DNA from 4 places in the Vibrio diabolicus genome. Region 1 is predicted to be linked to each of the others. Evidence: predicted binding sites of a transcription regulator. Region 1 holds the regulator's gene; each other region holds the start of a gene.
The links. The regulator PurR, encoded in region 1, represses purine synthesis genes. The targets are predictions, from matches to a motif close to TNANGNAAACGTTTNCNTNA.
Positions count from the first base shown of each region.

Region 2: the regulator PurR is predicted to act here: its motif matches at 1,250-1,269, upstream of pckA (phosphoenolpyruvate carboxykinase (ATP)).
Region 3: the regulator PurR is predicted to act here: its motif matches at 1,241-1,260, upstream of FR741_RS19255 (formate--tetrahydrofolate ligase).
Region 4: the regulator PurR is predicted to act here: its motif matches at 1,473-1,492, upstream of glyA (serine hydroxymethyltransferase).

Region 1 is NZ_CP042451.1:2,139,847-2,142,056, reverse strand. It holds gene FR741_RS10190 (TfoX/Sxy family DNA transformation protein) at 1-141, opposite strand, end outside; cyclic di-GMP riboswitch class I at 258-347, opposite strand; gene purR (HTH-type transcriptional repressor PurR) at 633-1,637, opposite strand; gene torD (molecular chaperone TorD) at 2,106-2,210, opposite strand, start outside.
Region 2 is NZ_CP042451.1:3,122,284-3,124,493, forward strand. It holds gene hslR (ribosome-associated heat shock protein Hsp15) at 1-198, shown strand, start outside; gene hslO (Hsp33 family molecular chaperone HslO) at 230-1,105, shown strand; gene pckA (phosphoenolpyruvate carboxykinase (ATP)) at 1,443-2,210, shown strand, end outside.
Region 3 is NZ_CP042452.1:893,220-895,429, reverse strand. It holds gene FR741_RS19260 (inosine/guanosine kinase) at 1-1,090, shown strand, start outside; gene FR741_RS19255 (formate--tetrahydrofolate ligase) at 1,327-2,210, shown strand, end outside.
Region 4 is NZ_CP042451.1:2,464,561-2,466,770, forward strand. It holds gene glyA (serine hydroxymethyltransferase) at 166-1,416, opposite strand; gene FR741_RS11765 (YitT family protein) at 1,764-2,210, shown strand, end outside.

The DNA.
Region 1 (2,210 bases):
TATATGAAGCTGATTATTTACAACTAGTGCAAACATTGTTTCATCAGCGAATAGTCCGAAGCCACCAAACATTGAGCGCGACTTGATATTACCAAGTGCCTCAAATAGCTTCATAGAGTCTTTGAGTATCGGTTTATCCATGTTTTGTTATCTCGGTGTAATTAATATTACGCCACCAAAAGTCAGGTCCGAGAGAGTAGCAAACATGCGCAAAAGCAATGTCATTACAGGGTAAAGTCATCGCTTGCACACTTGCCATCGGTAACCCCGCTACCTTCCATATAGTACTATGGTTCAGGCCGGAGGCTTTGCGTCCCACCCTTTCGAATGGTTTGCCCTGTGCGTGACAGAATGAGCATACTTCGTATATTGAATTAACATCACGTTTTACCCGTAAAAGTGTGATTTTGGTTCAATAAAAAGTGTCGACAAGCGCATATTTGTGCATATTTGAGAATAAGGCGGGATGATCTCGAGGTTGTGAGCGAGTGTGATTTACCTACATATAAAACAGAGACTTAGAGATTCGAGATTTTTTGTCTAACAAACCTAAGTCAGGGAAAAGTTATTTAGATACAAAAAATAAGCGCCCTTTTAGAGCGCTTATTTGACATCGTTATATTTGGCGAATTTTAGTTCATTTTCTTCACGGTGTTTCGAATTACAAGCTCAGGTTGCATTTCGAAAATTCGCTTTTCGTGTTCTTTATCTTTGATTCGCTCAAGTAGGATCTCGAACGCATTTTTACCCACACGACGTTTAGGTTGGTGGATAGTGGTTAACGGTGGAGAGAAGTATTCCGCAAGCTCGATGTTGTCGTAGCCGATCACTGAAATATCATCAGGAACTTTGATACCGTTTTGTTGTAGGCGGCTCATTAAGCCCAAAGCCATTGTGTCGTTAAAACAGAATACCGCTGTCGGACGTTTGTCCATTGCTGTAATTTTATCTGCGACTAAGACGGCCGTATCACATTCAAAGTTACCTTCAAGGATCCAATCTTCATTTACAGCTAGGTTTGCTTCGCTCATCGCGCGACGGAAACCTGCAATGCGCTCTTGGCAAGCAAGTTTTTCAAAATGACCGCTTAGACAAGCAATATCAGTATGGCCATTGTCGATCAGATGTTTGGTTGCGATGTAGCCACCTTCTTCTGAGTTATCCATGATCTTGTCCGCTTGTGAGCTTTCTGGACCCCAATCCATGACCACTTTAGGAATGTCGGCATGACGGTCAAGCATCTCTTTAAGCTCTTCGGTTAAGTCAGAACACATCACTAGGATGCCATCAACACGTTTTTCAGCCAGCATACGGATGTAATCGCGTTGTTTTTCGTAAATCCCACCCGTATTACACAGAATCAGAGTGTAGCCTTGGCGGTAACAGTAGCTCTCAACCCCGTCAATCACTTCTGAGAAGAATAGGTTGGTTGACTGCGTTACTAACATGCCAATAGTACGAGTTGAGTTGCACTTTAGGCTGCGTGCAACCGCACTTGGCGCGTAATTCAACTCGTCCACGGCTTTCATTACTTTTTCTTGCGTTGCTTCTGCAACGAAACGCGTTTTATTGATAACGTGCGAAACTGTCGTAGTGGAAACGCCGGCTAAGCGAGCAACGTCTTTTATAGTGGCCATAAATGGTGTCCTGTATCGAGCTACTGAAATATGTCGTGTTGGATGTACCTGATGCTCTAATGGTTTTACACCCAGCAATCTAAGGTTGGCGCTAAGTGTTTCGGCAGCGGTTGGTCCAAGCACGACAAAAGGGTACGTAGCAGCATCGGTCGATGAATTTTATCTTTTTTCTATCTGATGAGAAATTGCCATCAACCTGTTAAAAAACACAAAAACCGCTATATTTCAGCGGTTTACATATAAATCATATTTAATCGTTTGCGCTCACATTTTAGCCCTATGTGGACTGACTAGCAATGTTTTCAGCAAGAGATTTGTGTATTTGAAGTCACATTTTGACTGCTAAATAACCAAGCGTCTTTGAGCTAAGTTAAGGCAAACGAATAATATACCCAACTTACTTACATTCAGTTATTTCAGGTATACAGGAAGCCCGATAGGCGGGCTCCTTAAAAAAATAGGCGGCAATTATTCCCCAAGAAGGTAAGCGCTGTCTAGTTTACAAAATGCAACTAATAGTTTCGCGACGTTCGAGTAGAACCCAAATTCGTCGAATTGTTTACATTTGTCTGC
Region 2 (2,210 bases), 980 kb from region 1:
ACGGTGATCATCGAAAAAATTTCTGATCAACGCCGAGGCGCTCCCATCGCACAGACCTTGTATCGCGAAACTAATGAAAGTATAGCGAAACGTGAGGAACACGCGACTCAACGTAAGCTTAATGCCCACAACCCAAGTCCAGAACGCCGCCCAGATAAAAAGCAGCGCAGAGACATCATTAAGTTCAAACACCAATAAAAGCCGGAATTACCAACGAGGAAAGCACTCCATGGCAAATAATGTTTTAAACCGCTACCTATTCGAAGATCTTTCAGTACGTGGCGAGTTGGTACAATTGGATGAAGCGTACCAACGTGTTATCTCCAGCAAGGAATATCCGGCAGCAATAGAGAAACTGCTGGGTGAGCTACTCGTTTCAACCACTCTTTTAACTGCCACTCTTAAGTTCGAAGGCTCAATCACCATTCAGCTACAAGGCGACGGCCCTGTATCTCTTGCCGTTATCAACGGTGACCACAAGCAACGCGTTCGTGGCGTGGCTCGCTGGGAAGGCGATATTGCCGATGATGCAAGCCTCCACGATCTCATGGGCAAAGGTTACCTCGTTATCACTATCGAACCGAAAAACGGTGAGCGTTACCAAGGTGTCGTTGGATTAGAAGGTGATACTCTAGCCGACGTACTAGAAGGCTACTTTGCAAACTCAGAGCAGCTAAAAACGCGTCTATGGATCCGCACGGGCGAGCATGAAGGTAAAGCCCACGCAGCAGGTATGTTGATTCAAGTAATCCCTGATGGCACTGGTTCACCAGATGATTTCGAGCATCTAGAGCAACTGACTGACACGGTAAAAGATGAAGAGCTATTTGGTCTAGAAGCTAACGAACTACTATACCGCCTATATAACCAAGACAAAGTGCGCCTTTACGAACCGCAACCTGTCGAATTCCATTGTGGCTGTTCTCGTGATCGTAGTGGTGCCGCTATCATCACCGTTGAGAAAGCTGAAATTTATGACATTTTGGCTGAAGTAGGATCCGTTTCTTTACATTGTGATTACTGTGGCACGACCTATACGTTCGACGAAGCAGAAGTCACCGAGCTGTATGCACAAGCTTCTGCGGACAAGAAAACACTGCATTAATTTACATAGCTTATCAAGCACGTAATTTACCCTACAAAATGCCAGCTTAATGCTGGCATTTTTGTGATCAACCCCTCGTAATGCCTCGCTTCAAGCGTAATAAAACAACTGCTTAATTTTAAACAATTAATAATGATTTTGCCCTAGCGCAAAGGATTGCGTGCACGATAAACTATTCCCACCAATATGTGACGGGTTACCTAAAACCTTATTGAAATCATGGATAAATTTTGAGCTATCTCCCTGTTTTCTCCCCGCCCCGTTGCTAGCATGGTGAGCAGATTAAAATTAAAACATTCTTACAAAATCCCTACAAAAATCCTTATAAGGAGCACCTATGACCGTTATGGAACATACTAAGGCTGCAACACTTGATCTAACCAAGCACGGACTGCATAACGTTAAAGAGGTTATTCGCAACCCTAGCTACGAAATGTTGTTTGAGGAAGAAACGCGTGAAGACCTAACAGGTTATGAGCGTGGCGTGGTTACTGAACTAGGTGCGGTTGCCGTTGACACTGGCATCTTTACTGGTCGCTCACCAAAAGATAAATACATCGTCAAAGACGCTACGACAGAAGAGCATATGTGGTGGACGTCTGATCAAGTAAAAAATGACAACAAACCAATCACTCCAGAAGTGTGGGACGAGCTGAAAGAACTGGTCACAAACCAGCTTTCTAACAAACGCTTGTTTGTTGTTGACGGTTACTGTGGTGCAAACCCAGATACGCGTTTGAGCATTCGTGTTATCACGGAGGTCGCATGGCAAGCGCACTTCGTTAAAAACATGTTTATCCGCCCAACGGAAGAAGAATTGGCAACATTTGAACCAGACTTCGTGGTAATGAATGGCGCAAAATGCACTAACCCAAAATGGGAAGAGCAAGGTCTGAACTCAGAAAACTTCACCGTATTTAACCTAACCGAGCGCATGCAACTTATCGGTGGTACTTGGTACGGCGGTGAGATGAAGAAAGGCATGTTCGCAATGATGAACTACTTCCTTCCTCTAAAAGACATCGCATCAATGCACTGTAGCGCTAACATGGGCAAAGACGGCGACGTAGCGGTATTCTTTGGTCTCTCTGGTACGGGTAAAACC
Region 3 (2,210 bases), on a different replicon from region 1:
AGCAGATGCACTTTACGAAGAACTGGTTGAGCAAGGCCTGATCACACACCAATACCCAGGTGACACGATTGGCAACACGCTCCACAATTACTCAGTATTGGCGGATAGCAAATCCGTTTTGCTCGGCGTGATGTCCAAGAACATTCAAGTTGGTTCTTTTGCTTACCGTTACCTTTGCCGCACGTCTTCACGCATGAACCTCAACCACCTACAAACGGTAGATGGTCCTATTGGTCGTTGTTATACCCTGATTTCTCAAGATGGCGAACGCACATTTGCTATCAATGAAGGTCACATGAACCAACTACTTCCGGAAAGCATTCCTGAAGAGATCTTTGAGAAAGCATCAGCTCTGGTTGTTTCTTCTTACCTAATGCGCGGTAAAGAAGAGGATCCAATGCCGAAAGCGGTACAAAAAGCGATCGACTTTGCCAAGAAGCACGATGTCCCTGTTGTACTGACTTTAGGCACAAAGTACGTTATCGAAGGTAACGCGCAATGGTGGCAAGAGTACATTCGCGAGAACATATCTGTTGTTGCAATGAATGAAGAAGAAGGCGCCGCATTAACAGGCGAGACAGAACCGCTTGCGGCTGCTGATAAAGCACTTGAGTGGGTCGATCTTGTTCTATGTACTGCTGGGCCAAATGGCCTATACATGGCAGGTTACACTGACGAAAAAGTAAAACGAGAAACCACACACGACATTCTTGAAGGCTCAATTGAAGCCTTTAACCAATACGAATTTAGTCGTGCGATGCGTAAAGGAGATTGTGAGAAGCCAATGAAGGTATACTCTTACATTGGTCCTTACCTAGGTGGTCCACTAGAGATTAAGAACACCAACGGCGCAGGTGATGCGGCGCTTTCTGCTTTACTGCATGATATGGCTGCAAACTCTTTCCATCAAAAAGAAGTGCCTAACTCAGAAAAGCACGAAGTACGCTGTTTGACTTACTCATCACTTTCTCAGATCTGTAAATATGCAAACCGAGTAAGCTATGAAGTGTTGACGCAACACTCTCCTCGCCTATCGCGAGCACTTCCTGAACGAGAAGATAGCTTAGAAGAAACTTACTGGGATCGTTAAGATCACAGCTTTAAAGCTAAAAATACATCAAGGTCACCATTTGGTGGCCTTTTTGTTTTGATCTGGCGCAGTAAATAGTAGATTTTGTTAGTATGTAGCACAGTATAGAGCAGTAAACTCTTTACATACCGAATCGAAACCGTACTATCACCGAGCAAACGTTTGCCTAACAATAATACTTGCTCCAACTCAGATTGTTTTTCAACACTACCTGCGAGTCACTTTAGGGATTATCCATGCAGTCAGATATTGAAATTTGTCGAAACACACCACTTTCTTCTATTGATGTTATTGCGGAAAAAGTAGGGTTACTACCCGAAGAATATGACACTCACGGGAAGCACAAAGCCAAAGTCCATCCAAAATGTTTGGAGCGGCTAAAAGAGAATGATAACGGTAAGCTTGTGCTTGTTACTGCGATCACTCCTACCCCACTTGGCGAAGGAAAAACCGTTACAACAGTCGGACTGGCGCAAGGTTTAGCTAAGCTTGAACAATCCGTTATCGCATGTATTAGACAACCTTCTATGGGACCTGTATTCGGTATTAAAGGCGGTGCTGCTGGCGGTGGTTATTCCCAAGTTGCTCCAATGGAAGAACTGAACTTACACCTTACTGGTGACATCCATGCGGTGACGGCGGCGCATAATCTAGCTTCAGCCGCGCTTGATGCTCGCTTGTATCATGAACAACGCGAAGGCTATGATGCCTTTGAAGCACGTACTGGATTAAAGGCACTTAAAATCGATACGGCAAGCATTACTTGGAAACGAGTAATGGACCATAATGATCGTGCACTACGTAAAGTCAAAATTGGGCTAAATGAGCCAGGAAAAGTCATCAATGGATACGAACGCGACGAAGGGTTCGATATTTCTGCCGCGTCTGAGTTAATGGCTATCATTGCACTGGCTAAAGATTTGAAAGATTTACGTCAGCGTATTGGGAAAATTGTCGTAGCGTACGATTTGAACGGAAACCCGGTAACCACTGAGGATCTGCAAGTTGCAGGAGCAATGGCAGTGACATTAAAAGAGGCCATAGCACCGACACTGATGCAAACTCTGGAAGGTGTTCCTACGTTGATTCACGCAGGCCCGTTTGCAAACATCGCCCATGG
Region 4 (2,210 bases), 320 kb from region 1:
CTATATCTCATTCCAAACGCCAGACAAACAAAAAGGCCCTCAATTGAGGACCTTTAGTATATCAATGTTCAAAATAGACGAGTCGAGTTCTAGGAGAACACACGGAGTTTGCGCGAGCAAATGAGTATGTTCGACACCGAAATCGACTCATTCTATGAAGAACAGTTAGGCGTAAACCGGTAGACGCTTACAAATTTCGAGCACTTTCTGTTTAGTCGCTTCGATAACTTCTTCGTTGCCGATGTTATCTAGAACGTCACACATCCAGTTTGCTAGCTCTTTTGCATCTTCTTCAGTGAAGCCACGGCGAGTGATCGCTGGCGTACCTACACGGATACCAGACGTTACGAATGGGCTGCGTGGGTCATTTGGTACCGAGTTTTTGTTCACTGTGATGTTTGCTGCACCTAGTGCCGCGTCTGCGTCTTTACCAGTGATGTCTTTGTCGATCAGGTCCACAAGGAACAAATGGTTTTCTGTGCCGTTAGATACGATTTTGTAGCCACGCTCTTGGAATTGACCAACCATTGCTTTTGCGTTTTTCACTACGCGAGCTTGGTAAGCTTTGAACTCTGGCTCCATCGCTTCTTTGAACGCTACTGCTTTACCAGCGATAACGTGCATTAGAGGGCCACCTTGACCACCAGGGAACACTGCTGAGTTCAATTTCTTGTACATATCTTCGCCAGCATTTGACAAGATAAGACCACCGCGAGGACCTGCTAGTGTTTTGTGCGTCGTTGTTGTTACCACGTGAGCGTGTGGAACAGGTGTTGGGTATTCGCCTGCTGCGATAAGACCCGCTACGTGCGCCATATCAACGAAAAGGTAAGCATCTACTTTGTCCGCGATTTCACGCATGCGCTTCCAATCAACGATTTGCGAGTAAGCAGAGAAACCACCGATGATCATCTTAGGCTTGTGCTCAAGCGCTAGCTGTTCCATCTCGTCGTAGTTGATTTGACCCGCTTCATCGATACCGTAAGGGATAACGTTGTAGTGCTTACCAGAGAAGTTTACTGGAGAACCGTGAGTCAGGTGACCACCGTGCGCTAGGCTCATGCCTAGAACTGTATCGCCTGGGTTAAGAAGCGCCATGTAAACCGCGCTGTTTGCTTGAGAACCTGAGTGAGGCTGTACGTTCGCGTATTCACAACCGAACAGTTTGCATGCACGGTCGATAGCAAGTTGTTCCGCTTTATCTACGTACTCACAACCGCCGTAGTAACGCTTGCCTGGGTAGCCTTCAGCGTATTTGTTCGTTAGCTGAGAACCTTGCGCTTCCATTACACGTGGGCTTGTGTAGTTTTCAGAAGCGATAAGTTCAATGTGTTCTTCCTGGCGAAGAGTTTCTTCCTGGATAGCTGCGAACAGTTCCGCATCGTAATCTGCGATGTTCATATCACGCTTAAGCATCTGTATCTCCTGACTCAGATTAGTACTGAAAGTTGCAAAAAAACTGTTGAATGACCCTACGCAAACGTTTTCGTCACCCTAATGGCGCGCATTCTACATAATTTGATCTGGGTCATAAAGAGAAATTTACAATTTTTCTCATGCAGTTTTTTCATGATGGCAAGCAATCTGTATCACGCCCGCATTGCAATTGCATAACGACGATCTACTGCCTGTCAATTTTGTGCTTTACACCCTGTAAAACAGCAATTACATAGGTTTACCGTAAATTTTACCCTCTAGCTACCGAAAAGATCATCTTTTTACTACTATGCACGCCTTATTTATCACTAATGACTGCAACATTGATGGAAAAACACTCATTAAAAGAAGACTGGATAGCGATTCTCACGGGTACCTTTTTGGTAGCTCAAGGCGTTTTCTTTCTCCAATCCGCAAACCTCCTAACAGGGGGGACGACAGGATTGGCTCTGCTTATTAGCCAATTTACACCTTTTACGTTTGGTGTGCTGTACTTTTTAGCAAACAGTCCCTTTTACTTGCTAGCATGGAAACGCTTCGGCCGTCATTTCGCCATTAATAGTGCCATTTCTGGCGCTTTGGTTTCTATCTTTGCCGATCATCTTTATTTGCTAATCTCGCTCGAATCGGTAAATGAAGTTTATTGTGCCGTCGCAGGTGGGCTTTTAATGGGACTCGGTATGCTGATCTTGTTCCGACATCGCTCCAGCTTAGGTGGCTTTAACGTGCTGTGTTTATTTATTCAGGACAAATTTGGCATTTCAGTTGGCAAA